3 regions of the Arthrobacter sp. Z1-9 genome follow, and region 1 is predicted to be linked to each of the others. Evidence: predicted binding sites of a transcription regulator. Region 1 holds the regulator's gene; each other region holds the start of a gene.
The links. Region 1 encodes HrcA, which represses chaperone genes, less so after heat shock. Its sites were predicted from a motif close to TTNGCACTCGNNNNNNNCGAGTGCNAA; they were not measured.
Positions count from the first base shown of each region.

Region 2: the regulator HrcA is predicted to act here: its motif matches at 5,645-5,671, upstream of M1D93_RS15535 (Hsp20/alpha crystallin family protein).
Region 3: the regulator HrcA is predicted to act here: its motif matches at 5,182-5,208, upstream of M1D93_RS13390 (FmdB family zinc ribbon protein).

Region 1 covers NZ_CP096456.1:2,219,676-2,229,714, forward strand. The annotation lists gene M1D93_RS10225 (PhoH family protein) at 1-331, opposite strand, end outside; gene M1D93_RS10230 (GerMN domain-containing protein) at 691-1,650, shown strand; gene M1D93_RS10235 (16S rRNA (uracil(1498)-N(3))-methyltransferase) at 1,666-2,448, opposite strand; gene dnaJ (molecular chaperone DnaJ) at 2,451-3,578, opposite strand; gene hrcA (heat-inducible transcriptional repressor HrcA) at 3,658-4,671, opposite strand; gene M1D93_RS10250 (DUF3097 domain-containing protein) at 4,846-5,700, shown strand; gene M1D93_RS10255 (DUF4870 domain-containing protein) at 5,860-6,270, shown strand; gene M1D93_RS10260 (2'-5' RNA ligase family protein) at 6,328-6,840, shown strand; gene hemW (radical SAM family heme chaperone HemW) at 6,907-8,136, opposite strand; gene lepA (translation elongation factor 4) at 8,173-10,026, opposite strand.
Region 2 covers NZ_CP096456.1:3,341,148-3,351,311, reverse strand. The annotation lists gene M1D93_RS15555 (M50 family metallopeptidase) at 1-1,733, opposite strand, end outside; gene M1D93_RS15550 (peptidoglycan-binding protein) at 1,740-2,492, opposite strand; gene M1D93_RS15545 (S9 family peptidase) at 2,729-4,969, opposite strand; gene M1D93_RS15540 (hypothetical protein) at 5,332-5,514, shown strand; gene M1D93_RS15535 (Hsp20/alpha crystallin family protein) at 5,746-6,168, shown strand; gene M1D93_RS15530 (NAD(P)H-hydrate dehydratase) at 6,347-7,324, opposite strand; gene M1D93_RS15525 (histidine phosphatase family protein) at 7,302-8,078, opposite strand; gene M1D93_RS15520 (LCP family protein) at 8,284-9,396, opposite strand; gene M1D93_RS15515 (arsenate reductase/protein-tyrosine-phosphatase family protein) at 9,753-10,164, opposite strand, start outside.
Region 3 covers NZ_CP096456.1:2,889,110-2,899,273, reverse strand. The annotation lists gene M1D93_RS13400 (AAA family ATPase) at 1-3,958, shown strand, start outside; gene cpaB (Flp pilus assembly protein CpaB) at 4,035-4,760, opposite strand; gene M1D93_RS13390 (FmdB family zinc ribbon protein) at 4,852-5,124, opposite strand; gene M1D93_RS13385 (5-formyltetrahydrofolate cyclo-ligase) at 5,242-5,871, opposite strand; gene galU (UTP--glucose-1-phosphate uridylyltransferase GalU) at 5,982-6,887, shown strand; gene M1D93_RS13375 (GNAT family N-acetyltransferase) at 6,892-7,512, shown strand; gene M1D93_RS13370 (hypothetical protein) at 7,594-8,514, shown strand; tRNA gene M1D93_RS13365 (tRNA-Ala) at 8,633-8,705, shown strand; partial or broken gene M1D93_RS13360 (metallophosphoesterase family protein) at 9,503-10,063, shown strand; gene M1D93_RS13355 (hypothetical protein) at 10,142-10,164, shown strand, end outside.

The DNA of each region.
Region 1 (10,039 bases):
GTGCCACGAGCTGCTGCAATACAGCCGGGCTGATGACTGTTCCGCGGGCCACGAGTCCGCGGACCTCATGGAGGAGCCGCATGATCCGCGGGACATCGGCAGCAGGCCCGCTGATGGAAAGCTCATTGCCGCGGACGTGGAAGTTCACGTCAGGGAACTGTTCCTCGATGAACCGCAACGCTTCGTCATGGCTGCCCAGCGATTGAACCATCTGGTCCGAGTTGTCGAAAAGGACTACTTCGGTCCGGACGCCGGGGAGTGAATGGGGGAACTCCCCTGCTGCGCCCTCGCCTGTGACGAGCCTGCGCTTTCCGTTAGCTGATTCAGTCATGGTGCCGGCCCGCAGGCCTGTGATCCCCTCGATGTCGAAACTTTGGCTGTTGGCTGGTCTGCGGCGGCTGTTGCCGTTGCTTCCAGCGGTACCTTCCATCCTACGCCAGCAGGCGGACCGGGCCCCATACAGCAATAAACTCCCGGTTCCGGTCCGGCGCGGACAAGGTGGGGGTTCCCGTCATTAGGTATCAACTTCATATCGGCCTCATATCGTTCCAGTTGCAGTTGGACCGCTCAGCGCCTCCCGGTGCTTCTGCTCCGCGGGGCTGTGTAATGCTGGAAATCCAGCCTGCTGCTGGAGCATTGAAGCCGACCGGGGATCGGCCTACCCGAACAGGAAAGGACAGGGCAATCAAGGTGCCGGAAACCGCAGCGCCCCGCCGGGCCAGAGGTGCCTTCAGCGGCGCCCGTTCAGCGGTCCTTGCCGGTCTCCTGGTCACGGCCCCTGTCCTGGCGGGATGCATCGCCGAACCGGCGCCGACCCCCACCGGCGCGCTGGCCTCCAGCCCTGCCGCCCCGGGAACCACGTCCGGCGCCCCGTCCACGAGTGCTCCGCTGGAGACCACCCAGTCCTCCAACAAGGCGCCCGTCTACTGGATCGGGCGCAGCGACAGCGACGTCTTCCTTTACCGGGAATTCCGGGACGTCCCGGAGCAGGAGAATCCGGTCACGCGGGCCCTGCGGGCCATGATGTCGGAAAAGCCGCTGGATCCGGACTTCTTTACGCCGTGGCAGAACCCCAGGCGGCTGGCCACCTCGATTTCGGGCAAGGACGTCATCACCGTGGATGTGTCGGAGGATGCCTTCAACAGCAATCTTGACGCTGACATGGCGGCCCGGGCCATTCAGCAGCTGGTCTACACGGCTACTGCGGCTGCCGCGAGTTCAGGGCTGATTGACTCAGGCCAGCAGATCCGTGTCAGGGTCCTTGTGGACGGACACACGGACTACGTCGCGTTCAACCATGTGCAGTTGGGATCCCTGATGGCCCGCACGGTGGGCCTGGTGGCCCCGGTATGGATCATCGACCCGCAGGAAAACGTGGAAGTGGCCGGCGGCAGCGTCAAGATCACCGGACGAAGCACCCTTCCGGGCGGCAAGCTCCGCTGGCAGATCCTGCGGTCCGGGGACAACGGGGACAAAACCCCCTTCCTGACCGGGGAAACCACGGCGGCTGCGGATCCGGCACAGGCCGGAGTGTTTACCTTGGCCCTGATCCTGCCCGAGGGTGACTTCGAACTTCGGGTGGCCCAGACCTCGAACGCTGACGGCCCGGTGGACGGCACCGAAGACACCCGGAGCTTCAGGGTCCGTTAGCCCCGGCCCGACGGGTCAGACTGCCGGTGCCGCCCAGCGGCCCAGGATGTCGCTGGCAAGAACGACGGCGGCAGGACCGGCTGTTGATGAGCGCAGCACGTGCTCTCCCAACAGGGCGGTGACGGCGCCTTTGCCGCACAGCCTTGTCACTTCACGCTGGCTGATTCCACCCTCGGGCCCTACGATCAGGAATACTTCCCGCACCCCGTCAGCGGCTCCAGTTTCAAGCCAGGACTCCAGGACGGCCCGCAGGGGGCGAACGGCGTTCTCGTGCAGGATAACTGCGAGGCCGGCCGCCTCCACCGCGGCGGCGAGGCCGGCGGTGTCGACGGCGGCCCGCACCTCGGGGATGAAGGCGCGGCGGGCCTGTTTGGCGGCCGCGGTGACAACGGATTGCCACTTTGCGTGGGCTTTGGCAGCCCGGTCGCCTTTCCAGCGCACAATGGACCGTTCCGACTGCCAGGGTATGACAGCGTCGATGCCCAGTTCGGTGGCCGTCTCGATGGCAAGCTCATCCCGGTCGCCCTTGGCCAGGGCCTGGACCAGCACCAGCCTGGTGCGCGGACGGTCCTCCACAACCACGGACGTGCATTCCACTTCAAGTCCCGAGGAGGAAGCGGCGGTGACCTTGCCGCTCATGCGCGTGCCTGCACCGTCAACGATGTCCACGGCTTCGCCCGAAGCGAGCCGCTTCACCGTGACCGCATGCCGCGCTTCGGGCCCCTCCAGGACGAAGATCCCTTGCGGCGCCATGCTTTCCAGGGACCCGGGCGCAGTGAAAAAGACGGGGTTGCTCACCGCTACAGGTTACCGAGCCGGTCCCGAAGCTTGGCGAACATGCCGCCGCTGGCAGCAAGCTTGCCGTCCGTGATCTGCTCGCCGCGAAGCTTGGCGAGCTGGCGCAGCAGGTCCTCCTGCGCCGCATCGAGCTTTGCGGGCGTCTCAACCTGGAGGTGAACCTTCAGGTCACCGCGGCCGTAGCCGCGCAGGTGCGTGACGCCCAGACCGCGCAGGGTGATGATCTCCCCGGACTGGGTGCCGGCCTTGACGTCGATGTCCTGGGGCCCGTCGAAGGTTTCGAGGGTCACATCGGTTCCCAGCGCAGCTGCAGTCATGGGAATGTTCAAGGTGGCGTGGAGATCGTCCCCTTCCCGGACGTAGGTGGCGTCGTTGTTGACGCGGATCTCCACGTAGAGGTCACCGGCGGGCCCGCCGGCGGGACCGGCCTCGCCCTGGCCGGACAGCTGGATGCGGGTGCCGGTGGCGACGCCGGCGGGAACCTTGATGGTCAGGGAACGGCGGCTGCGGATCCGGCCCTGCCCGCTGCATTCGTTGCAGGGGTCCTTGATGACGGTTCCGAAGCCTTCACAGGTGCCGCAGGGGGCGGCGGTCATGACCTGGCCGAGGATGGAACGCACTGCCCTCTGGACCTGGCCGCTGCCGCCGCAGATGTCGCAGGGCTCCGGATGGGTTCCGGGACGGCAGCACGAGCCGTCACAGGTGGGGCAGACCACTGCCGTGTCCACTTCGAGCTTCTTGTTGACCCCGAACACCGCATCGCGGAGTTCGATCCGGACGCTGATGAGCGCATCCTGCCCGCGCCTGACCCGTGAAGCGGGGCCGGTGGTGCCGCCGGCGCCGAAGAAGGTGTCGAAGATGTCCTGGAAAGCGAAGCCCTGGCCGGCGTACGCTCCCCCGCCGAACCCGTTGTCCGTGCCGTTCTCGTTGCCGGTGGTGTCATAGACCCGCCGCTTTTGGGGATCCGAGAGAACTTCGTAGGCGTGGGTCACTGCCTTGAAGCGGTCCGCAACGTCCTCACCGGGATTGACGTCCGGGTGAAGGGTCCGGGCCAGCTTGCGGTAGGCCTTCTTGATCTCTTCTCCGGTGGCATCCGGTGAGACTCCAAGGACTTCGTAGTGGCTGCTCAAAGTTCGTATCTCTTCCTTGTTGTTCTGCCTGCAGGCGTACTGCATAGACTGCTGTGCGCTTTTGCGCGCCGTACTGCGGTCAGGGCCCCAATATCCGTGACAAATAACGGGCCACAGCCCTGACGGCGGCCATGGTGGTGGGATAGTCCATTCTGGTGGGGCCCAGCACGCCAATTTTGGCGACACTGTCCGGGCCATAGCCGGTGGCCACGACGGATGCCTCCGCCAGGCCGTCGTAGGGGTTTTCGCGGCCGATGCTCACGGCCACTCCGCGGTGGTCCTGCGCCATCTCGCTCAGCAGGCGCAGCATCACCACCTGCTCCTCCAGTGCTTCCAGTACCGGACCGATGCTGAGCGGGAAGTCAACGTTGGAGCGGGCCAGGTTGGCCGTGCCGGCCATCACCATGCGGTCTTCGCGGCTGCTGTGGGCCAGGCCTTCCAGGCCGTGCGCCAGCGCCTGGGCTGCCTGCCGTTGTCCAGGAGCGACACCGGATACTACCGGGGGCAGGGACTGTCCCAGTTGGGCCAGCGGTGTACCGGTCAGTGACCCAAGGAACCGGGCGCGCAACGCAGCAAGGGCGTCATCCGCCAAATCCTGCCCGACGTCGATAACCCGTTGTTCCACCTTGCCGCTGTTGGCGATCAGCACCACCAACACCTTCCGCGGCGCCAGGAGAACGAACTCGATGTGGCGGACCAGTGCGCGGTTGAGGTGCGGATACTGGACAACCGCCACCTGGTTTGTCAGCTGGGACAGCAGCCGGACGGTACGTTCCAGGACGTCGTCGAGGTCATCCGAGCCCTCAAGCAGGGACTGGATGGCCCGCCGCTCCGCCTGGGACAAGGGCTTCACCGCCGAAATTTGGTCCACGAAGAGCCGGTAGCCCTTGTCCGTGGGGATTCTGCCTGCGCTGGTGTGGGGCGCCGTAATCAGCCCTTCGTCCTCCAGCGCGGCCATGTCATTGCGAATGGTGGCGCTGGAGACACCGAGATGGTGCCGCTCCACCAGTGCCTTGGACCCGACGGGCTCGCGGGAGTGGACGTAGTCCTCCACGATGGCCCGCAGTACTTCCAGTTTGCGTGGCTCGCTCACTCTCCACCTCCATCCAGGGTTCAGGGCAGCCGTTCCGCCCGCACGTGACGCTACAGGGGTTAGCACTCGACATGCCCAAGTGCTAACAGTCTATTATGACTCGCCCCGTTGTTAGCATTGGAACCGCTCCGGGCGAAATTCCCGGCCGTGATCTAGCGCTAGGCGGAGTGATTCATGCATTACCAGAACTGGGGAGCCCAGGACCTGTCCGCGCCTGCCCGGACGCAATTGCCCGAAGTACCCGTGGAGCGCGGCATGGTGCTGGAGGATGTGCAGTCCGGCTGGGTTGGCGCGGTGACCCGGGTGGAGAAATCGGGAGGAATGCATGTGGTGGCACTGGAGGACCGCCGCGGCAAGTCGCGCTCGTTCCGGCTGGGCTTCGGATTCCTCCTGGAAGGCCAGGCGATCCGCCTGATGCCGCCGGCTCCCCGGCCGGCCGCAGGTCCTGGTACAGCCGCCGGCCGGACCGCGTCGGGTTCGGTCCGCGTTGCCGGCCAGAGGGCCCAGGTTGCCAAGGCAAGCCGCATCTGGGTGGAAGGAAAGCACGACGCCGAACTTGTGGAGAAGGTGTGGGGAGATGACCTCCGGGTGGAAGGCATCGTCGTCGAACCCCTGCACGGCATTGATGACCTCTCGGCGGCTGTAGCCGATTTCAAGCCGGGGCCGGGCAGGCGGCTGGGTGTGCTCGTGGACCACCTGGTGCCTGATTCGAAAGAATCGCGCATAGCGGACGCCGTTATGGCCTCTCCCGGCGCCAAGGGAAACGTGCTGATCGTTGGCCACCCCTACGTTGACGTCTGGCAGGCCATCCGCCCGGCCGTGCTGGGTATCGAGAAGTGGCCGACAGTGCCGCGGGGGCAGGACTGGAAAACAGGCATCCTCGCAGCCTTTGGCTGGCCCCACGAAACCAAAGAGGACATCGGCCTGGGATGGCAGAAGCTGCTGGGCGCCGTCCGCACCTACGCTGACCTGGAAGCGTCGCTGCTGGGAAGGGTAGAGGAAGTCATCGATTTCCTCACCGTTCCCTGAACCGCACCTGGTTCGCGCCCGCCCGCGCTCCTGCCTTGCTTGGGACAGGCAGCACCGCTGCACCCAGTATTCTTGGTACTGCGGTACCTGCGGATCGCAGCACCGGCAGTAGACATGGCATTCTTAGTCAGCACCATTGCATCTTCGAAGGAACAGACTGTGGCAGAAAACGCACGTGAGCACAGGGACAGCCAGGGCCGTTCGGAGTACCATGGCGTTCCAGCCAACGCGCTGCCCCTGACGGCCAGCGAAGACCGGCAGTGGGCCACCCTCGCCCACTTTGGCGGCATTTTGGGCTGCGTTCCGTCGCTGCTGATCTACCTGATCTTCCGTGACCGGGGCCCGTTCACGGCGCAGGAGTCCAAGGAGGCGCTGAATTTCAGCCTGCCGCCCACCATCGCCGCAGTGGTCGCCAACATCCTGGTCTTCGTGCCGGTAATCGGCAACCTCTTTGCCGTCATCGCAACACTGATCTGGATTGCCCTCACCTGCTTTTCGGTTGCCGCCGGAATCCACGTCAACAAGGGCCAACCGCACCGTTACCCGTACAACCTGCGCTGGATCAAATAGCGCTGCCCAGGCCGCTTCCCCGCACTACCGGACGGCAGCGTCCTGCATGATGGGTGCATGCGCAGCGTCGAGTTGACCTTCGGGGAAGCCACCGATTCTTCAATCAGGACGGATTGGGCCCGCCTCCATGCGGCGGGTCTGCCGAGCTTGGCCTCGCATACCTCTCCGAGCAACAGGCCCCACATCACGCTGGCGGCAGGAAACGACCTGGACCTCGGCCCCGCTGCGCAGGACCTGTGGGGCGTACTGCCGGTCGACGTCCGGTTTTCCGGCCTGGTGGTCTTTCCTGCCGGTCCCGGCAAGCACGTGCTGGCACGCCTGGTGGTGCCGGCGGCGGGTCTGCTGCAACTGCACGCCAGGCTGCATCAGCTGTGCACGGGGGCTTTTGCCAATACCCTGCCGGATGCCTGGATGCCGCACGTCACGCTCGCCCGCCGTATTCCCGGGCACCTGCTCGGAACCGCCTGTGACGCCTTGGACGTGCGGACGGAGGGAGTGTGCACCGCAGCCCGGCTATGGGACAGCCCCACCAGGACCACCACCATTCTTGGCGGCCCGCCGGAGGGCTGAGCGTTCAGATTGTCCGGAGGGAGGGCGCCGAGCACCCGGGGGTGTATACCCCGGGGAAAGCTGTTGTCAGGCCGGAAGGACGCGGCGGACCACGGCATTAGCCAGCAGCCTGCCCTTGAGGGTGAGGACCAGCCGTCCCCGGAAGGCTTCGGCCGGCTCCACCAAACCGTCAGCAATCAGGCCTGCAACCTCGTGCCGGCCGTCCGCGCCGAGTGAAGAAACCTCAAGACCGGACTGCAGCCGCGCCTCGAGCATCACCCGCTCCACGTTCCGGGTTTCCAGGTCCAGGGTCTCCCGGCCGGCAGCCGGCGAAAGGCCCTGCGCCAGGCGACCGGCGTAGGCGGTGGGGTGTTTGACGTTCCACCAGCGGACCCCGCCCACATGCGAATGCGCGCCGGGCCCGATCCCCCACCAGTCATCGCCGCGCCAGTAGGCGAGGTTGTGGCGGCAGGCCTGCTCCGGGGTGCGGGCCCAGTTGCTGACTTCGTACCAGCCCAGGCCGGCTTCGGTGATGAGCTGGTCGGCGAGTTCATACTTGTCGGCGTGGTCGTCGTCGTCGATTCCTGGGACTTCACCGCGGCGGATCTGCGCGGCAAGCTTGGTACCGTCCTCCACGATCAGCGCGTAGGCGCTGATGTGGTCAGGCTCGTAGGACAAAGCGGTCTCGAGGGAGTAGCGCCAGTCGGCGAGGGACTCCCCCGGTGTCCCGTAAATGAGGTCCAGGCTGACTGCGAGGCCGGCCTCGCGCGCCCATTGCACCACCTGCGGGACACGGCTGGGCGTGTGCGTTCGGTCGAGTACCTTGAGCACGTGCGGAACGGCTGACTGCATGCCGAAGGAGATCCGGGTGAACCCGGCGTCCTTCAGGATGGAGAGGGATTCGGGCGTGACCGAATCGGGGTTCGCCTCCGTGGTGACCTCGGCGCCGTCTTCGATGCCCCACTGGTCGATGGCGCGCCGGAGAATCAGGGCAAGATCGTCCGCGGGAAGCAGGGTGGGTGTGCCCCCACCGAAAAACACGGTGCTCAACCTGCGCGAGGGAAGGCCGGATTCCGTCAGGACCTTCGCCGCCAGCGACACCTCTGAAGCGGCCGTGCCGGCATAGGCATCCTGCGAGGCACCGCCGCCGAGCTCGGTGGCTGTGTAGGTGTTGAAATCACAGTAGCCGCAGCGCACCGCACAGAACGGGATGTGCACGTACAGGCCAAACGCCCGGTCCGCCGAACCGTCCACTGCCTGGGCAGGCAGCAGGCCGTCCGACGGCGCCGGGTCGCCGAGGGGAAGGGTGCTAGGCATTGCAGGGGCCTCCGGTGTTGCCGGACGCTGTGTTCACTACTTCTTGGCCTTGTCCTTGGACTCGTCTGTGGTGAGGGCGGCGATGAACGCTTCCTGGGGGACCTCGACCCGGCCCACCATCTTCATGCGCTTCTTGCCTTCCTTCTGCTTTTCCAGCAGTTTGCGCTTACGTGAGATGTCACCGCCGTAGCACTTGGCCAGCACGTCCTTGCGGATGGCGCGGATGCTTTCGCGGGCGATGATCCGGGAGCCAATGGCTGCCTGGATGGGCACCTCGAACTGCTGGCGTGGAATGAGCTCGCGCAGTTTGGTGGTCATCATGACGCCGTAGGCGTACGCCTTGTCTCGGTGCGTGATAGCGGAGAAGGCATCCACCTGCTCCCCCTGGAGCATAATGTCCACCTTCACCAGGTCGGCCACCTGGTCGCCGTCGGCCTTCCAGTCCAGGGAACCGTAGCCCCGGGTCTTGGACTTGAGGATGTCGAAAAAGTCGAACACGATCTCGGCCAGGGGCAGGCGGTACCGGATTTCCACCCGGTCCTCGGAGAGGTAGTCCATGCCGCCCATAACGCCGCGCCGGCTCTGGCACAGCTCCATAATGGCGCCCACGAATTCGTTCGGCGCCAGGATGGTGGCGGACACCATCGGCTCGCGGACCTCGGAAATCTTGCCGGAGGGGTATTCGCTGGGGTTGGTCACGTGGACCACCTTCTTGTCCTCCAGCGTCACCTCGTATTCCACGTTGGGCGCAGTGGAGATCAGGTCCAGGTTGTATTCGCGTTCGAGCCGCTCGCGGGTGATCTCCAGGTGGAGCAAACCCAGGAAGCCCACACGGAATCCGAAGCCCAGCGCCGCGGAGGTTTCCGGCTCGTAGACCAGGGCGGCGTCGTTGAGCATCAACTTCTCCAGCGCATCGCGCAGCACCGGGTAGTCCGTGCCGTCCAGCGGATACAGGCCGGAGAAGACCATCGGCTTTGCATCGGCGTAGCCCGGGAGCGAATCGGCGGCCGGCTTGGCGAGGTTGGTAACCGTGTCGCCCACCTTGGACAGGCGGACGTCCTTTACCCCGGTGATGAGGTAGCCCACTTCGCCGACACCCAGGCCCTTGGAGGGGGTGGGTTCCGGGGAGCTCACCCCGATCTCCAGGAGTTCGTGGGTGGCCCGGGTGGACATCATCTGGATGCGTTCGCGCGGGTGGAGCATGCCGTCCACGACTCGGACGTAGGTGACCACGCCGCGGTAGGTGTCATACACGGAGTCGAAAATCATGGCGCGGGCAGGAGCGTTCGCATCACCTTCCGGGGCGGGCAGGTCGCGCACGATCTTGTCCAGCAGCGCCTCAACACCCATCCCGGTCTTCCCCGAGACCCGGAGCACGTCCTCGGGGTCGCCGCCGATCAGGCTGGCCAGTTCGGCCGCGTACTTTTCGGGCTGGGCCGCCGGGAGGTCGATCTTGTTCAGGACCGGAATGATGGTGAGGTTGTTTTCCATCGCCAGGTACAGGTTGGCCAGGGTCTGGGCTTCAATGCCCTGGGCTGCGTCAACCAGGAGGATTGCGCCTTCGCAGGCCGCCAGGGAGCGGGACACCTCGTACGTGAAGTCGACGTGGCCGGGCGTGTCGATCATGTTCAGCGCGTAGCTGGTGCCGTCGAGTTCCCACGGCATGCGGACGGCCTGGGACTTGATGGTGATGCCGCGCTCACGTTCGATGTCCATGCGATCCAGGTACTGGGCCTTCATGTCGCGGGACTGAACGACGCCGGTGAACTGCAGCATGCGGTCGGCGAGGGTGGACTTGCCGTGGTCAATGTGCGCGATGATGCAGAAGTTCCGAATAATTGCCGGATCTGTCGCGGCGGGCACCGGGGCGGTGCGGGCCATGGGAGACACGCAGGGTCCTTAC
Region 2 (10,164 bases), 1.1 Mb from region 1:
TCGGTGGTGTTCACAGCCAGGGCCTGGTTGCCGTCCTGCTCAGGCGCCGCCGGCCGGTCAAACGGTAACACCCACGACGGCGGGGCGGACCCGGCGGGAGAAACGGAAGGGGACGAAGCCTCGCTGGTGCCGGGCGAAGCCTCCACCGGCACCAGCACCATGCTCAGCTGCGGGTTCTCCCGGGTTGGTTTCGCCGCACCTCCCGGCCACAGCGCCACGGTCCTTCCGCTGCGGCCTTCCCGCAGGGCGGTGTCCGCAGCCGGGAAGACCGACGTTGTTGCATCGGCCAGCGTGCCCCGTTCGTACGGCTGCACCGGACGGTACGTCCCGCCGTCGGGCCACCATGCCCAGGCTAGCCCGGCGAGCAGTGCCGCAACCGCGCCCATGGCGGCAGTGCGCTGCAGTGCTTTGCCGCGGGTCTTTTGCCAGAGCCCGGTCACAATTTGCCTCAGCAGCCGCAGCAGGATGTAAAGCATGCCCAGCATGGGAAGGGCCACGGCCATGATGGCCAGCACGCGCACGGCGGCCCCCGCCAGGTCGCCGGCGGAAAGGCTTTCGGCCAACAGTTCCTGCTGCCTGGCGGTGCTGCTCCAGGCCGTGGCCAGCAGCCGCGGCAGGGCGAGCACCATCATGGCCAGGCTGAACAGCAGCAGCGGCACAGTCACCAGCACCCACACCGTCACCACGGCCCGGGCCCACGGCTTGAGGACCTTGTTCTCCGGCTTTCCCCAGTGCCAGGGAAGCAGGCCCAGCAGGACGGGTTTGATGCGCTGGAAGAGGTCGGGCACGCCGGTGGCGTCCGCCAGGATGTGGTACCCGTCAAACCTGACCAGCGGGAGCAGCTGCCGGACCATCTGCAGGATCTGCGTGACCACCACCAGCAGCAGGGCATCGAAGCCGGTGGCCCACCACAGCCCCATGATGGCCACCGCAACAATGGCGTTGAAGTACAGGCCGCCGAAATCCGTGCGCAACCGTCCGCCGCGGCCCAGCCGGTACGAGTCGGTGACGTCGGTGAAGAACGCCGGCCAGATCAGGTAGAGACCGGCGCCCATGGCCCCCGGCGTGGCACCGCCCTTGCGCGCCGCAGCGGCATGCCCGAACTCATGGAAGCCGGCCGAGAGGATGGTGATGGCGAAGATCAGCAGCAGCAGGAGAGGGTTTTGGAACGCCTCGTGGGTGGCCGAGCCGAGACCCTTCACCATGAGCACCCACCAGCAGGCGGCCAGGAAGGCAGCCGTGACGGCCACGACGATCAGCGGGTTGAACAGCACCGCGAAGGGGGCCGTGATTTTCCGTGTGCGATCCGGATCCGTCACGGTGTAGCGGAAGCGCATGCCCAGGAGCGGGTCTGCCTTCCGGACGTCCGGCTCGGAGCCGTCAGCCAGGCGGAGCAGGCCCAACGGCAGCAGCTGGGAGTCCATCAGCGTGCGTACGTTGTCCGCGCTGATGAGTCGGCCGGACCCCGCCGTGGCGTGCTGCGCGATCTCGTCCACGCTCCGGTTACCGTCAGCAGCTTCCAGCACCAGGTAGAGCAGCCGGGTCAGCTGCAGGGTCTGGCCGTCGGAGCGACGCACCAGTGAGGGCGCTTCGCGGTAACCCGAGCCCTCCGACTGCCCCAGCAGCTGGACGCCGGCGGCACGGGCGGGAACCTTCAGTGGGTGCTCGGCAAGGGAGGCAGGGGACGACGGCGGGCCGGCCTCAGGGCGCGGCCCGCCGCTGGCGCGGGTCATCTGTGCTTACTGTTCCAGGTTGGACTGCTGGTCCGCAGAGGCGCTGGCTTCGCCTTCGATGTTCTGCGAAATGATAGCGTCCTGCTCGGCCACGGCGTAGGCCTGGCTGTCGATGGAGCCGATGTTCGCTGCCACGGCAGCGTCAATGGGCGCTGCGACGTTCGCGTTGGCGGCCACGGCACCGTTGATGGGTGCGGCGATGTCGGCGTCGGCGGCGAGGTCCACGTTGACGTTGAGCAGGTCTCCGTCCAGGGCCGCTGCCGGATCCACGGGCAGTGCTCCGACGTCGGGAAGGGCGCCGCCCAGGCCGTCGTCGGGAACGATGCCGTCGGTGGACGTCCCATCGGGCAGGAGGCTCCCGCCGTCGGCCGTTCCTGCAACGGTGCCGGCTTCGGTGGTTCCGGCGCCGGGCGTGGTGCCGCCGTCGTCAACGGTGTCGTTGCCCTGGTTGATGCTGCTGTCCTGGGTGGATTCGGCGTTCGCGTCGGCCACAATACCCTGTTCGATCATGACGCCCTGGTCGGCCAGTGCCTGCGCTTCCGAACCAAAGGAGAGGATGTTGGCGGAGGCGGCGGCGTCGATCGGGGCCGCCACGTTGGCGTTGGCCGCGACGGCAAGGTCGATGGGTGCTGCGGCGTCAATTCCCAGGTCCAGGTCCGCGTTCAGGTCCAGTACGGACGCGACTTCCTTGTCCGGCAAAGCTGTGGCCTGCTCCGACATCAGTTCATCGTCGGTCAGGGGACGCATTTCCTGTTCCATGCTCACACAAACCTCCACATCCGGCGCCGGTGGGTTTGCCCCCAGCGGGCAGCCAGCGCCAGACAATAGTAAGCATAATTATCAATTTTGAGTACGGCGCCGGGATTGCAGAGCGGGGGTGTTACCGCTGGTCAGGCTGGTTCAAGGGACCTGCGCACGGCTTACCCGGCGGCCGCAGGCAGTCTTGGGGCCGGGGGTACGACGGCGGGAGGCGGCCGCCGTCGTCCGCTGCAGTCCTACTTCAGTCCGGCTCCCGGCAGCAGTTCCGTGGCACCGAGGGAGTCGGCGATGAAGGCGTAGTCCCAGGCCCTTTCGCGCCACTGGACGTAGCGGCCGGACGCGCCGCCGTGCCCGCCGTCCATCTCGATCTTCATCACCACCGGCTCGGATCCGGTGGTCCTGTTCCGCAGCTCCTGCACCCACTTTGCCGGCTCCACGTACAGCACGCGGGTGTCGTTGAAGGACGTCACCGCGGCGATCTTCGGGTACGGCACCGCGCCGACGTTCTCGTAGGGGGAGTACGACTTCATGTAGGCGTAGACCTCGGGGTCCGTGATCGGGTTGCCCCATTCCTCCCACTCCAGGGCTGACAGCGGCAGTTCCGGGTCCAGGATTGTCGTGAGGGCGTCCACGAACGGCACCTGGGCCACAATAGCGGCGTACTTTTCCGGAGCCATGTTGGCCACGGCGCCCATCAGCAGTCCGCCGGCCGAGCCGCCGAGGGCCGCGATCCGGCACGGGTCCACCCAGCCGGATTGCGCCAGCCAGTCCGTGGCGTCCACGAAATCGGTGAAGGTGTTCTTCTTGGCGAGTTTCTTGCCGTTCTCGTACCAGTGCCGGCCGAGTTCGCCGCCGCCGCGGATATGGGCGATCACGAACACCACGCCGCGGTCGAGCAGGGACAGCCGCGCGATGCCGAAGCCGGGGTCCATGCTCAGCTCGTAGGAGCCGTACCCGTACACCAGGCCGGCCGCCGTCGAATCCTGCTGCACGGCTTTGTGCCGCAGCACTGAAAGGGGAATCCGTGTGCCGTCCCTGGCTTCGGCCCATTCGCGCGTGGCCACGTAGTCGTTGCCGTCGTAGCCGCCCAGCACCGGGCTTTCCTTGCGGAGGAGCAGCTCGCCGGCGGGCTGCGCGGGCGTGGGCAGCACGAAGTCGTACACCCGCGACGGCGTGAAGTAGGACGTGTAGCCGAGCCGGATCACGGGAGCCTCGTAGTCGGAACCGCCGACGCCCGCCGTGTACAGCTCCTCGTCGAACGCCGGCTCCACTGGTGCTTCCTGGGCAGCGGTGCCCAGGCCCTGCAGGCCGATGACCTGGACGCCCTCGATGGTGTCCTTGCGGATGGAGACGACGAGGTGCGTGGCGGTGACGCCGGCACCATTGACGCGGACGTCGTCGGAATGCTCGACGACGGTGTCCCAGCGCTGCTCGGCGAGCGGCTTGCGAAGCTCGGCCGGGTCGGCCAGGGAGACCATGGAGTTGATGGCACCGCGGTTGTGCGTGAGTAGGATGCGTTCCGTTTTTAGACCGTCCGGGCCGGGCAGCAGGACTGGCTCGGCCTCATAGAGCACGCGTTCGTCCCGGGAGATGACGGTGGCGAGTTCCTGGGCGGGGTCATCGAACCGGAGCAGGCGGGTCTCGCTGTACTCGGAGCAGCCGATGCCCAGCACAAGGTAGCGCCTGTCGGCGGAGAGTTCGAAGCCCAGCCACATGGCGACGTCGTCCTCCTGGTAGATCACCACGTCCTCGGTGACGGGCGTTCCCAGGGTGTGGGCCTTGACCTGGTACGGGCGCCAGGAGTCGTCCACCACTGTGTAGAAGATGCGGGTGCCGTCAGGGGAGAAGGCGACGCCGTAGAAGATGTTCTCGATGACGTCCGGCAGCAGTTCACCCGTCCGGAGGTCCTTGATGCGCAGCGTGAAGCGTTCATCGCCGGCGTTGTCCACGGCGTACGCGTAGAGGTTGCCGTCCACGGTCACGGCCGTGCCGCCCACCGAGAAAAAGGGCTTGCCCTGGGCTTCAATATTGCCGTCGAGCAGGACTTCCTCGCCCGGAATATCGACGCCGGGCTCCACGGCTGGGGGAGTCCAGTCCGCCACCGGGTTGCCGGTGTTCCGGGCGCGGACCCGGCACTGGATGCCGTACTCCTTGCCTTCCACCGAGCGGCTGAAGTACCACCAGCCGTCCTTGCGGTGGGGGACGGACAGGTCCGTTTCCTGCGTGCGGCCCTTGATCTCCTGGAAGATCGCCTCGCGCAACGGCTCCTGATGCGCAGTGACCGCTTCCTGATAGGCGTTCTCGGCCTTCAGGTGCTCCACAACCTCCTCGGACTCCTTGTTCCGCAGCCACTCGTAATGGTCCACGAAGTTGTCCCCGTGGTGGATGCGCTCGGAGGGGATCTTCTTCGCTACCGGGGGGGTGGGGATGGTGGTGGCGGCGGTGCTGGCGGAATCCTGCAGCGGAGTCTGGGTCATGAGTTCAATATATAGACCCCGGCGGACAATGAAACGGCCGTTCGCTACCGGACGATATCCCCTGCGCCCCGCCACCAGGCGCCCCATCACCTCCCGCACTAATTCGGCCAACCCACCATCACCTTCCGCACCAATTCACCAACGCGCCATCACCTCCCGCGCCTATCCGGCCAACGCGCCATCACCTCCCGCACTCATTCAACCAACCCGCCATCACCTCCCGCAGGATTCAAGGTCAACCGGCTGCATTGAGAGCCAAAGCGAACAACGGACCGGCGAAGGTAGGAGCCTAGTGGGCTTTCGGCGGCAGGCGTATCCTGTTCACGCTATGGCACATCCGCCCAGCGTGAGAGGGGAAGTTTATGACCATCCCGCCAGTGCACGAGCCCGAGCCGTTCCCGCCGGAACCGGGCCCGGACCAGCCTGATCCCGCCCAGCCCGGCCATCCCGGCCCGAATCCATTCCCGACGCCGGCGCCTCCCGGGCCGCTGCCCGTCCCGGACCCGGGTCCTGCACCGCTTCGTCCCGATCCCACCCGCAGCTAGAACAGGCAGCTAGAACAGGCAGCTGGAACAGCAGAAACGCCGCACACCGAAGGGGCCTTTGCGCACTGCGAGGGCCCCTTCGCCTTGCCCGCGGCACCGCCAAGAGCAGCAAAAAATCTTCCCAAAACCGCTTGCAGATCTCTCTGTCCGGTGCTAAAAAATCTATATCAGCCAATACAGATCGGCTGGTACCAAAAAAATGTTGGACCGTCTCTTACGAGGAGGGAAGCCATGTTGATGCGAACCGATCCGTTCCGCGAGCTGGACAGGCTGGCCCAGCAGGTCCTCGGCACGGCAGCGCGTCCGGCAGCGATGCCAATGGACGCATGGCGCGAAGGCCAGGACTTTGTAGTCGCCTTTGATCTGCCCGGCGTCGCAGCGGATTCAGTGGATCTGGATGTGGAACGGAATGTCCTCACGGTGCGGGTGGAGCGTCCTGAACCTGCCGGCAAGGACACCGAGTTGATCGCCTCGGAGCGGCCGCGCGGCGTGTTCAGCCGCCAGCTGATCCTCGGGGACACCCTGGACACTGACAACGTGAAGGCTTCGTATGACGCCGGTGTCCTGACGCTGCGGATTCCCGTCGCCGAAAAGGCCAAGCCGCGCAAGATCGAGATTGAGACGAAGGGGGCAAAGCAGGAAATTTCCGCCTAGTCGCCAACAAGGATCGGGACGTCGGGTATTGATTGTTGACTGCCTCTTGGGGCGGATAGCCATTCTGAGCACGCCACAGCGCATTTCGCGCATCGGCAGGTAGGCCTGAGCTTCCCGATACGGTGGCCCCCGGCTTCGGCCGGGGGTCATCCCATGCCCGGCCTTAACTGCCGGGGAGTCAGGTATTCAGCTCCAACATCAGCGCCGGCAGTTCGTCGGCCAGTTCCCGGGCGAGGAACCCAAGGGGGCCCATCCTGCTGGCAAGCCTGTCCGCCGCTGCGGCATGGAGATGCGTCCCCCAGCATGCCGCCTGCGCGCCGGTGGTTCCCCTTGCGCGTAGGCCGGCGATCGCCCCGGCAAGGACGTCCCCGCTGCCCGAGGTTCCCAGCCCGCCGTAGCCGGTGGTCATCTGCCAGAGCTCGGATTCCTCCGGCGCATCGTCGCCGGAGGGCCGCGCAATGAAGCCCTGGCAGCTCACCACGGCCTGGAACTTGTCGGCGATCTTAGCCACATCCGCCGTCAGGTCCTCCACCTCCCGGCCCAGCAGGACAGCTGCCTCTTTGGGGTTTGGCGTCAGGATCAGCCGCCCCCGCCAAGGTTCCAGCCGGTCCGCCACCTTCACCAGGCCGCCCAGGGCATAGGCATCAAGCACGACGGCGGGACCACCGGCCGCATTTCCCCCACCTGAGCCCGACCCACCGGAGCCCGAACCACCAGAGCCGTCCGCTTCCCGCTCGAGCAGCGCGCGCAGGAGATCCTCGGCGAGGTCCGGGTTGTCCAGGCCGGGGCCCACAAGGATGGCATCGGCGCGGTCGAGGTATGAAGAAATCCGGTCCAGGCCCTCGCCGGTCACGGACCCCTCCGCGGTTTCCGGCAATCCCATGGCCCCGCACTCGGGGAGCGCGACACCGATGTGCATGGCGACGGATTCCGCCACCGCAAGGGTGAGCTTGCCGGCGCCGGCCCGCAGCGCAGCCGTGCCGGCAAGCAGTGCGGCGCCCGGCGTGGCCCGCGCACCGCCGATCACCAGCACCGAGCCCCGCGAGTATTTGTCCTCGCCCGGAGCCGGCAACGGCCAGTCGCGCAGCAGCGACGGCGTCACCAGGGTGGGGGAGATTGCGGCAGTTCCGGAATCATTTTGGGTGGACACTGGCATCTCCTGCGTGTTCGGTGACTGCGACGCCATGCTCGCTGAGGTGGTCCGCCACGTTGAAACTCTCCAACGTCCAGGGGCCCTCACCCGAGGGGCGCACGTAGCGGGTCAGGGAGGCATTCAGCACTGATGTGCTCGCCGCCAGATCCAGGATCTCCCGCTCCGTCATGCCCTCCAGCACGTACCGGAACAGCAGGATCACGGCGTCGTGGCAGACCAGCATCACCCGGTGCCCTGTGCTGAGGTTGTTCAGTTCATCCAGGACGGACCGCAGCCGCAGCGCCACATCAGCCCAGGATTCGCCGCCCGGCGGCCGGTAGTACATCTTGCCCAGCCACTCCCGGCGCTCCGCCTCCTCCGGGAAGCGGTTCTCAACGCCGCGGCGGGTCAGCCGGTCCAGAATGCCGAGTTCACGGTCCCGCAGCCGCTCATCCGTCCGTACTTTCACGGGCCAGCCTGCAGCTTCAATCGCAATCTCAGCAGTTTGGCGGGCACGGGCGTAGGGCGAAGAAACCACGGCATCCGGCCGCAGGTCCTCGGCGATCCGTGCCAAGGCCGCGCCCAAGGCTTTGGCCTGCTCCTGCCCGGTGCCCGACAGGTTCACGTCAGCATCCCGGGCCGGCACCTCGATGACCTCGGCGCCCGCCAGCCGCGCATCCGTTGCGGCCACGTTGCCTTCGCTCTCACCGTGGCGAATCAGGATCAATTCCACCGCCCCGGCTTCCTGGACCGCTTCAGTCAGCCCGTCCTCTTTCACAAAGAACCACCCCGTCCGTATGCCAATGCCGAATGCAGGAACATTACCAGCGGCGTACCCACGGGGCAGGGCAAGTAAACGGACGACGCCGGCGCACCGCCAGGGGAGGCAGGTCACCCGCCGCTCCACTGGCAAAGCCGGGGTCACCAAGGAGCCGCGGCCCCGCAGCATCTTTCCTAGGCCGGAAACGCCCTACGGCACGGCCCTACGGCACGGCGAACTCGGCGATCCGGCCATCCCGCAACGCCGCACCCACGGCGTTGATGGCACCGTAGTCAGGGAACAGCACGGACTGCCCGGCCACGAATCCTGCACCCGCCGTCGGGAGGGTCATGGTGCCGATCGCGTTCGGATCGAGGTTGCGGAGGCTGTAGGCCAGGATGGCTGCCTGCACCGGGTCAAAACCCCTGTCCACGGTGATGCAGCAGGACGCGAAATCCACCAGGCCGCGGACGGCGTTGACGTCATTGAGGGCGCCGCCGGCAGTCAGCCGGGCAAGGATGGCGCGGAGCAGGATCTGCTGGTTCCGGACCCGCTGGAAGTCGCCGTCAACGAACGCGTACCGCTCCCGGGAGAATTCCAGCGCGGCCTGGCCGTCCAGGTGGTTCACACCCGGGCCGAAAACGTGCCCGGTATCGTGCGTGGACTGGAACGGGATGGGAACGTTGACGTCGATCCCGCCCAGCCCGTCGATCAGATGCCTGAGACCACCGAAGTCCAGCATCAGGGTGTGGTCGATGGTAATGCCCAGCAGCGATTGCACGGCGGCGGTTTGCATGTCGATGCCCCCATACTGCAGGCCGGCATTGATCTTCCCCCCGCCGAAGCCGGGGATGTCCACCCACGTGTCCCGGTTGATCGAGACGACATAGAGTGTTCGCCGGTCGGCGGGAACGTGGACCACCATCAGTGTGTCGCCCCGGTGGTCCATCGGTTCCCCCGTCGCGGCAGTGTGTGCTGCCGCATCCTTCGCAACGCCGCGCATGTCGCTGCCGATTACCAGCACGTTCATGGGTACGGCAGGGTGCTCGGGAATGGGTGGAGGAGGCGGCGGCGGGGGAGGCGGGGCAGGAGGAGTAGTTTCAGACGGTGTCTCGGAAGGCGTGGGCGTGGGGGTTTCGCTCTGCACCGCCACGGGTTGCGCCTCCGTGCCGGCTTGGTTGAGGCTGACGACCGCGACGGCGGCAACCACCACAAAGACGAGTGCCAGCAGGGCCGCGATCCAACGCCGCCGCCCGTGCGCCAGCACGCCGGGGCCACGCGGATGGGGGTGGGAGGGGTTGCTACCGGATGGACCAGAACCGCCTGGCGTGCTCATTGTGCCTCACCTCATTGTGGATGCTGGGATCAGTGTCCGCCTGCCAGGTCCTCGCTGGCTACAGACGTGTCCAAACTGTCATCTGCGACGTCTGCCCGTCCCCGAAAAATTACCAACGGCGGAAGCGCGATGCATCGGGGGAAGCCGCAGAAATCCCGCAGGGTTTCCCGCAACCACGACGGCGGAGGCTTGGTCAGGCGGGGCGGGGCCGAACGACGGCGGGGGCTTGGTCAGGCGGGGCGGGGCCGAACGACGGCGGAGGCATCGTTAGGCGGGGCCGGCAGGTCAGGCGAGGCTGGCTGGGCAGGGGGTGCCGTCGTCGCGTTCGCCGGAAAGGTGCCGGGTTCGCCGGAACGCTACAGCGAACCGGCACGCGTCCCGCGAACGGGAGCGTTGAGTCGTGCGTGGCGCAGGATGGAAACGATGGCGGGCGCGAGTTCGTCCTCCATCTGCCGGTACACCTCCGGCGCCCGGCGGAAGGGGTCGATGATGTCGTTCTCGGCCGAGTCTGCGGGCAGCGACAGGTGACGCACCGCCGCCGCCCGGGCCGGCAAGCCAAGCCAAAAGGTGCGGTTCGCTGTCAGGGGATCGCCGTCGTCGCGCATTCCCGCCTCGGTTTCCCCACTCGCGGACGCGGCAGCGCGCTGATCCAGGACATCGAGCATGCGGGCGAATTCGCGGATGGTAAACGTCCGTTTGAGGAGCGACGCATCCAGCTGCAGGACGTCGCCGCGGTGTCCGGAGGTCATGGTGAGCACCAGGTCCACC
Region 3 (10,164 bases), 670 kb from region 1:
GTCCGGCCTCGCCCAGCTCATGGCCGGGCGCAAGACGCGGCTCTCCACGCTGATCCGGGACCGCCAGCAGTACGTCGTCGCGGCCAGGGCTTCGCGCAACATCCGATCCAAGATTTTCGAGCTTGCCAACGACCGCGGCATCGATGCCGGCTATTTCTCCGCAGGCACGGTGGTATGGACTTCTGCGGTGGGCGGCAAGCCCCAGCGCATCTCGGCTCCCGTTATGCTCACGGCGATTTCCCTCACCGTCCGGCCGGGGGAGGACGACTACGAACTGCAGTTGACCGAGCAGGCCCACATCAACCCGGCCCTGGTGCGGCACCTGAAGAACATCCACGGCATCGTCTTTGACGTCAACGCCGTCACCCGGCTCGCCTACAGCACAGCACGCTTCGATCCCCAGCCGGTCCTGGACAAACTGGCTGCTCTCATCCGGCCCATCCACGGTGCCGAGGCCCAGCACAACCTGCTGGTTTCCACCTTCGCGGACCTCTCCGGGAACCTGGACGACCCGTGGATCAACGACTCCAACCCCATCGTTTCCAACCTTGCCACCGCTGCAGGTGGAGAAGTGGTGGACGTCGACGAGCCGGACCCGTCCCGTTTCCCGCCGCTGGACAGCAGGCACCCCAGGGACGAGATGCTCCTGCTGGACGCGGACATTGACCAGCAGTACGTGATCGATGCTGCCCGCGCGGGCGATTCCCTCGTTGTGAGCAGCCCTCCGGGCACCGGCCAGACCCAAACGGCCATCAATACCATCGGTGCCCTGGTGGACGCCGGAAAAACGGTCCTGGTAGTTGGCGACCGCCGTGCCAGCCTCAACGAAGTGTCCGGGCAGCTTGAAAGCCTGGGCCTCGAATCCATCATGTTCCAGCTGTCCGGGAACGTCACTCCGCAGCAGCTCAAGGGCCAGCTGGTCCGGGCGATCGTCCGTAACGAAAAATCCCTGGAACCCCAGCTGGGGAACCTGCACAACACCCTGACTGAGCACCGCCACGCCTTGATGGACCATGTGGCGTCGCTGCACAACGTCCGCCAGCGCTGGGGCTGCTCGCCCTACCAAGCCATGCAGTCGCTCGCTCAGCTGACGTCGATCCACCCGGCGCCCGCCACCACCGTGCGGCTGAAACGCAGTGTCCTGGACAGCATCCGGGACCGGGATGAGCTTGCCGGCAGGCTCCGGCGCGCCGCTGAGCTGGGCAGCTTCAGCAAGGCGTCCACCACCAGTCCCTGGCATGGCGCGCGCCTGCTTACGCGCAAGGAGACTGAGGAAGCCCAGGACCTGGTCCGCTCGGTGGAGAAGAGCCTGCCGGTCCTGCGGGAACGCATGAACGCCGTGGCGGAGCATGCCGAGATCCGGCTGGGCGCTTCCTTCGCCGAATGGGGCGAGCAGCTCGATCTCCTGGTGGCCGTCCGCGGAAGCCTGGACAAGTTCACCCCCGACATTTTCGACCGGCCGGTCACCGACCTCATCTCGGCTACAGCACCTTCCGGTTGGCGTCGGGAGCGGGGCATCGAGATGACCGCCATGCAGCGGTCACGGCTGCGCAGGGTTGCCAAGGAATATGTCCGGCCCGGCGTCCATATTGCCGATCTCCACAGTTCGCTGGTCCTGGTCCAGGAACAGCGCGCGTTGTGGGCAGGCTACGCCACCACGCAGCGCCACCCGGCCGTGCCGTCCGGACTCGCCGAAATCAGCATGATGTACCGCGCCCTGGAGCGCGAACTGGCCCAGCTGGGCGAGGCGCTCCGGCACACAGAGGGGGGCGGCTCGCTGTCCACCGTCCGGTATGAAGACCTGATGGAACGGCTCGAGCGGCTCGTGGCGGACACCGACACCCTCAAAACACTGCCGGAGCGTACCCTCCTGGTGGAGAACATGCGCGAGCACGGGCTGGGGGAACTCCTGGCAGACCTGGCCGAGCGGGAGGTTCCGGCAGGTTCAGTCGCCGCGGAACTCGAACTGGCCTGGTGGCAGTCGGCGCTCGAAGCGATGATCAGCGGGGACGACTACCTCGCCATGTCCGACGGTGACGCCCTTCGGCAGCTGGAGGCCGAGTACCGGCTGGCGGACAACGCGCACATCGCCAGCGGGGCGGCCCGCCTTCGGTGGGACCTGGCCGAACGGTGGCGGGCCGGCATCGCCGCCCATCCCCGCCAGGCCGACCTCCTGCGCAGCCTCCTGAAGGACGGCAGGGTGTCCCTGCCGTCGCTGACGGCACAGGCTCCCGACCTGATCGGCACCCTCGTTCCGGTGTGGTCCGTCAGCCCGTACCTGATGACGGGCCTGCTGCCCGCGGAGCAACACTTTGACGCGGTGGTCATCCTGGACTCCGAAGCCACCTCGCTCCAGGCTGTGCTGCCATCCATCGCCCGTGCCCGCCAGGTCATCGCCTTCGGCGACGCCATGATCGCCAGCCCCCGGACGTTCACCGTCGGCGTGGAGCGGCTGGCCGCGGGCGAGACGGCACACCAGCGGGTGGAGAGTGCTTTTAATGCGCTCTCGGCCGTGCTACCCGTGTGGCGGCTGAACTTCGTTTACCGTGCCGTGGACGAGGACCTGGTCCTCCAGCTCAGCAAGAACTTCTACGACGGCGCCCTGCGGCGCCTTCCCGAGGGCCAGTCCGCCACGGGCCTGGACCGGTCCCTGCTGGTGGAGTACCTGCCGGACGGCACCGGACTGCCAAGCGCGGACCACGAAGGCGTGGAATCGGTGGTGGCTGAGGTCAACCGCGTGGTCCAGCTGGTTTTCGAACATGCACGCACCCGTCCCCGCACCTCCCTGGCAGTGGTCACGGCCAGCCTCCGCCATGCTGCCCGGATCGGGGAGTCCATCCGGCTCCAGCTGCCCAACCACCCGGGCCTTGCCGGCTTCTTTGGTGCCGGGCCCGAGTCCTTCCGGGTTGTTGACCTGGAACGGGCCCAGGGCCTGGTGCGCGACCACGTCATTTTCTCGCCCGGTTTCGGCCGCACCCCGCACGGCCGCGCCCTGCACAACTTTGGTCCGCTTTCCGCTGAAGGGGGCCGGGAGAAATTCGCCCTGGCCATGACCCGGGCACGCCGGTCGATCCACGTGCTGACCTGCTTCCGGCCCGAGGACCTGGACCACACCCGGCTGACGCACGGAGCAGTGGACCTGTACTCGCTGCTGGACCGCGAAATTTCCGGAAACACCGATCTGGGGACTCCCGCTTCCCGGGCCGCCGCCAGCGAACAGGCACTTGGCGCCGATCCCCTGGTCGCTGACTTGGGGGACAGGCTCCGGGCCCGCGGCGCGCGGGTATGGCACCAGTATGACGGCGCCATCGACGTCGTGGCGGCCGCGGATCCGCTGAGCACCATGGGACAGGACGAGACCGACCTGCCCTGGCCCGTGGCCATCGAGTCCGACGGAACCGAGCAGTACCGCACCATGAGCGTGCGTGAACGGAGCCGGCTGCGGCCGCAACTCCTGGAGCGCCTGGGCTGGCGGTACATGCCGCTGTGGACCATCGAGGTGTTCACCGATCCGTCAGCCTGCGCCGACCGGATTGCCGCTTACCTGGGCCTGGAGCGGGCGGTGTTGCGGGACCGGACGTCAACCTCAACAGGGTTCCTTGACGACGACGTGGACCAGGCGCTCAATGGTATCGACGCCGGGGAACAGGCACGCCGCCGGCCCCAGGAGAAAAACGTGGACAGCAAGGAGGCGGCCTCCGTGGCCCCTGAACAGAACACCAACGGCACGGCGGACGGGCAGTCAGTTTCCGCCGGACCTGCCCTCGAAAGCGACCAGAGCCAAGACCACCAGAGCCAAGACGAACAGGGCCAAAGGGAAGCCAAGGGGCAAGGGCACAGCGTGCCGCAGGGCATTCTGCCCACCAAGGCCTCGGAGGATGACCCACGGGGCTGGGGCGATGCTGATGAAGACCACGACGCCTGGCTGAAGGAACAAAAGCCGCCGCACTGGGGCTGATGGGCCTGGTCTGGGGGACTTAGTCTGGGGGACTGGGGGCTTGGGGGACCCGGGCCGACAACAGGTTGACGTCGGCCTAGGGTCCAACGAGGACGAAGAAGAGTTTGCCCTGGGTGGAGGCCCCGGCCAGCCGGGCAGCCTGCTCCGCGCTTGCCGCCACCACGATCAGCCCGTCCGTCTCCGCGGTGCCCAGCCACTGCCCGCTCTGGCCGCCCTTGCCGGAGGTCCACAGGACGGGAACCGATGATGCCAGGACCTCGGACGGTGCCTGCTGGTCGAAGCCGTTCGCCGCGGTCAGCACGACATTGACCAGCTGCCCGGGGGAGACGAGCTGGATGGATGACGGATCGGCCATCCGCAGGGGCACCGCGGCCGAGCCCGGAGGTGTACCGGCCAGGAGCCCGGGACCGAGCAGTTGGGCATCCGTCAGCAGCTGGCCCTTCCGCAGCGGAGCCGCAAGTTGCTTGCCGGCCAACTCACTTTCTTCATCCAAAAACCCCGCGGACATCAAGTCCGGCGGTACCTGCACGTGGGCAAGGTCTGACGCCGCCATCGCAGCGCCGACAGGCAGATCCCTCGCGGCGGCCAGGGCCGTGACCGTGTGGACCGGCGCGGGAGTGAGCTGATGGACGGTGATGGCAGCCGCCGCGCAAAGCAGCAGCGCCACAGCGAGCCGGCGGTTCCGGCTCAGCCAGCCGCCAAAGCGGAGATGCGCAGGCCGGCGGCCGGAACTGCCGGGACGGCGGCGCGTGCGAGTGTAGCGGGAGGCAACCCGGCCGGAGCGGAGAAGGTTTGCAGGCATGCACCTACGCTATGGCCGTAGGAATGAGCGGCAACAGGAGCGCAGTGCGCTATGTGGACAAGCCGGGCAGGCCGGCGTCGGACGGTCCCGCTTAGCTGGCTGCAGCCGCCGGGGCGGAGGCCGCGGGTGCCGCTGCGGGGGCGGAGGCTGCAGCCGCCGGGGCCGGCGAAACGGTGCTTCCCTTGGAGTCCCGGGAATCCGTGCGGTAGAAGCCGGAACCCTTGAAGACGACACCTACGCTGTTGAACTTCTTGCGCAGCGTCCCCTGGCACTCCGGGCACGAGGTCAAAGTACTGTCCGAGAACGACTGGACGATGTCGAAGGCATGGCCGCAATCCTTGCAGGCGTACGCGTACGTTGGCACTGGTGCTCCTCCTCTTGGGCAAACGGGAGGTCCCGTGCTGCCTAGACGGATGTCCGGTTAGCAGTCGCAGGGCCTGAGTGCTAATTCTATCATCCCCGCAGCATTGCGCTGCGGGATTCAGCGGTGGCCGTCGAGCGGCAGGAACCCGGACGGCGCCAGGACGGCGGGGACGGGGCGGTCGAACTCCTCCTCGGGGATTCCGCCGGCGGGGAGCAGTTCTTCGTCATAGACAACGGCAGCCAGCGGAATGTTCTTCCCTGCGGTTGCGAGATGGCCCAAAAACTTGTCGTAGTACCCTCCCCCTTGCCCAATGCGGTTGCCGGAAAGGTCGACGGCGGTGGCCGGGATGAAGAGGGCGGCCGCAGTTCCTGCCACCTCCGGTCCGTGCCTGTCACCCTTGGGTTCCAGGATCGGGGCGAACCGGCTCTGCTCAAAGCCGGCGTCGGGGTTCCAGAAGACCCAGGCAAGCTCCCGGCCGGGTTCGCAGACGGGCAACAGGACGTGGTGGCCGGCGGTGTGGAGCGCGTTGATCAGCGGAAGTGTGGGCGGTTCAACGCCCACGCCGAAGTAAACGCAGAACGTGGCAGGAGCACCGCCGGCCAGGGATGCAGCCCAACCGGCGCCGTGGCGGGCGATGGCAGCCCCGGCGGCCTCCAGTTGCTGCGGGCTCAAAGCGGCACGCCGCTGCCGATGGGCCGTACGGATCCTGGTCTTGGTGGCCTTGGCCTCCTGGGCGTCCTCAAGCACTGTGTATTCCTCCATCGGTTGCCGTTGTGGCGGTTGGCGGTGCGGCCGCAGGGCGGGCAGCAACCGTTCAATGATTACTGATTGCTTGACGCTGACGTTAGATTAGTCGGGTGACTACCAGTAACCCGAGGGTTCGCAAAGCCGTTATTCCCGCTGCCGGACTCGGCACCAGGTTCCTGCCCGCCACCAAGGCCATGCCCAAGGAAATGCTTCCGGTCGTAGACAAGCCTGCCATCCAGTATGTGGTTGAGGAAGCCGTCAACGTGGGCCTCAATGACCTGCTGATGATCACCGGGCGGAACAAGCGGGCCCTGGAAGACCACTTTGACCGGGTGCCGGCGCTGGAGTCCACCCTTGAGGGCAAAGGGGACACAGCAAAACTCGAGTCCATCCAGGCTGCCAGCAATCTTGGCGACATCCACTATGTCCGCCAGGGCGACGCCAACGGTCTCGGCCACGCTGTCCTCCGGGCAAAGCAGCACGTGGGCAATGAAGCCTTCGCCGTCCTTTTGGGCGATGACCTGATCGATGCCCGCGATGAACTCCTCAGCACCATGATCGATGTGCAGGCGAAAACAGGAGGCTCCGTCATTGCCCTCATCGAGGTGGAGCCGTCGGAGATCAGCGCTTACGGCTGCGCCGATATCGAGGAAATTGACGGCGAGGACTACGTGCGCGTCAACCGCCTGGTAGAGAAGCCCGCCGCAGACGAAGCCCCGTCCAACCTTGCCGTCATAGGCCGCTACGTACTGCACCCCGCCGTCTTCGATGTCCTGGAGCACACCGGTCCCGGAAGGGGTGGCGAGATCCAGCTCACCGATGCGTTGCAGGAGCTTGCGTCCGGAGAGGGCGAGGGGCAAGGCGTTTACGGCGTTGTGTTCCGGGGGCGCCGCTACGATACCGGCGACAAATTGAGCTACCTCAAGGCCTGCGTCCAGCTGGCCATTGACAGCGAAGACCTGGGTCCTGGCCTGCGCGAGTGGCTGCCGGGCTTTACCGCCAGCCTGTCCAAGTAGCACCGTGCGCGCCGGCCCCATCTGGCCCGTAACCCTTGAGTGCGGAGACCTGGTCCTCAGGCCCATCAGGTACCGGGACAAAAAAGAGTGGACAGAAGTGCGTGCCCGCAACAGCGAATGGCTGGCCCCGTGGGAAGCTTCCAACCCGGATCCCGCCGGAGGCTTGCCTGATTACCGGCAAATGGTCCGCTCCCTGAACGCGCAGGCGGCCCAGGCCACGGCCCTTCCCTTTGTCATCACTGAACGCAGTCCCGGGAGCAGGAACCCGGCGATTGTTGGCCAGCTGACTGTCTCGTCCATTGTGTGGGGTTCGGCCATGATGGCGACCCTAGGGTACTGGGTTGACCAGGCGCGTGCGGGGCGGGGGATAGCACCCACTTCTGTGGCCCTGGTGACGGACCACTGCTTCCGGACCTTGGGGCTGCACAGGATGGAAATCAACATCCGGCCCGAGAACGGACCCAGCCTGCGGGTGGTGGAGAAGCTGGGTTTCCGGGATGAGGGATACCGGCCGCGCTATTTGCACATCAACGGCGAGTGGGCCGACCACCGGTCGTTTGCCTTGACGTCGGAGGAAGTTCCGGAGGGGTTGCTGCAGCGGTGGCTTGCCTCCCGGCCGTCATAAATCCATTGATTTGTCAGCCGCAACACGACACACCGCGGCTAATGCGGCTGGAGCCGACATGATGCTCATACGGTTTTGAGTGTGGACTTCCCCCTTAGCAGCTCAGTGATCCTTGTGGTTGCCGTTGTGCTCTGGATTGTATGGGTTGCCCCCTACGTCCTCCGGAACCGCCGGCACCAGTTCCAACCCGCCGGTGACTTCCTGGCAGACACCCCCGCCGATGAACTACCGGACCCTCGAGCAGGGCTGGTTCTGAAGGTCGCCGCCCAGCAGGAGAAAGCCATGGACACCAGGAAGAGCACCGGATCCAGTGTGGCCACAGCGGCCAGCGCTGCCCCGACAGGCCAGTTCCGGATCCGGTACGGCCGGACGGCACTCGCCCTCGTGGGACTGGTTTCCCTGCTGACCGCATTCCTTTCCGCCGTATTGCTGGCGTTTGGCCTGGGAACTCCGGTTCTCCCGCTGGTCTGCACAGCCCTGACAGTGGCTTCCGTAGCCCTTCTTCGCTGGCTCGCCCTCCGTGACCGCAGTTCCAAAGTCAACGCTGCTTTCCGCTCTGCCATGACCGCGCCTGCGCCGCGGCCCGCAGCGGAGCATGTCCCGCCCAAGCCGGAAGCAGCCCCGGTGCGCCCGGAAAGCCCGCTCTTTGACGCGGAGGCCGACAAGCCCAAGATCAAACCCCTGACAGCCCTGGAACTCCGCGAAGCCGCCCTTGCCGTTGCGGTGGCCGCCGGTGACACCAGCGCAGCACAGCCCGCACCCGCAACCACCTGGGAGCCCGTGGAGGTGCCCAAGCCGGTCTATGTCGAGGCCGCGAAGGCCGAGCGCCCGGCACCCGAGCCGCTGGAGCTGCCGGAGGCGCCCAAGGCCACCGGCAAGCCGTCCCTGAAGCAGGGCGCAGCCGCAGTCCCCGCCACCCCGGCTCCGGAAGCCCAGCAGCTCACCAAGGCCCAGAGCGCGCTCAGCAACCTCGACGACGTCCTGCAGCGCCGCCGCGCCTGACCAGCTGGTCCCGGGCAGGTTCCCGTGACAGTCGTCCGGGTGCCGGTTGGCATTGGGCCGGGAAAATTTGTAGCCTAGGTTCACCGGTGTCGCACCTGTTGTTCAGGCGGCTGGTTCCGGGGTTATAGCTCAGTTGGTAGAGCGCTTCGTTCGCATCGAAGAGGTCAGGGGTTCGAATCCCCTTAGCTCCACAGAATGCAGGGTTTTGAAGCCCAGGGCTATGCCTGAATAAACACTTTGGTAACACTTTGTGGCAAATGTGTGATGGGTTTCAGAGCTTGAGCAATGTGTCATGGCGCCATCCTAGACGCGGTAGTGTCAGCGGCCATCCATTGGGTTGTTACGACATCGAAGTCGGGACGGGATTTAGGACACGGGCTCCCTAGGAAGAAGGCTCCAACAGCAACTGTCGAGGAGCGCTCAGCTGCCCCGGCTGTGCCTTCTATCGCATACGTCGCAGACCGTTGACGTCCGGGGGGATCTAATGCTGGCGTTTTCCCCACCGTCCGGAGCCGGCGAAGCGGCCCACAATGATGGCCCGGCGGAAGCCGAACATCTCTGGACGCGTTGGCCAGGGGATGCCAACCCCTGGCAATGAGGGGTGGTTGCGCTACCGGCTTGGCGCTTGCACAATCGATGACCAGTACAACCTAGTCAGATTTGGCCTAGCACCTACTGGATCTACCCAGACCGCACTCGGCCACCACAGACCTGGTCCAGTGGAGGCCCGAGTGAATTTGTACTTCGGGGTGAAACTGGTGAACAAGGTGAATTTGGTGAAAGTGGTCGGGAAGGCCAAGGAATCTAGGAGGGGGTGGCGATACAGTAGGGGCCGGTTCATCGTTCTGCAGTGACCGACGAACAAGGCGGCAGATTAGTGGGCTGGTAGCTGGCCTTAAGTCGGTCTTGTGACCCGAAGTGAGTCTTGTGAGTCTCCCCGGCTCGCGGACGATTTCTAGTGGATAAACCGGTAAGGGGGTAGGCGGGTATGGATGAGCCCAAGTGGGTTTTTATAGGAGACACTCACGGGGACACGGGCTGGATGCGGACCGTACTGGTCTCCGCGGCCAGGGCGGGGGTCCGCTCATTGATCCACGTCGGGGATGACGCTTTCGACTTCCCAGGCCGCAACAGGCCAAAGCACGCCAATCGCGTGAATCACATCCTGGAAGAGCATGGCCAGACCCTCTATTTTACGGGCGGCAACCATGACAACTGGTCCACACTCTTGAAGCTCAAAACAGAACGTGACGGGCTGGCCACCTGGCGTCCGAACATCCGTGTCTTTCCCCGTGGCGGCCGTGCGGTTGTGGAGGGGTTGACGATCGGACCAATCGGTGGTGCCTTTAGCGTCGACGCCAGCCACAGAACCCGCGAGAAAGATTGGTGGGACACGGAGCAGCCGACTCGCGAGGATGCTCAGCGACTGCTGGCTGGCGGCCCCGTGGATGTCCTTGTTACGCATGACGTCCCCCTGGCGGTGCCGATGGTTGGGGACTTCGACCTGCCGCCGGCTCTTGTTGATCAGGCTAACGTGACCAGGCAACTTCTCCAGGAAATTGTCGATCAGCTGCGCCCCCGTCACCTGTTCTGCGGCCATTGGCATCAGCGAAAGACACATGACCTCATGCACCCAGACGGCAGTGTCAC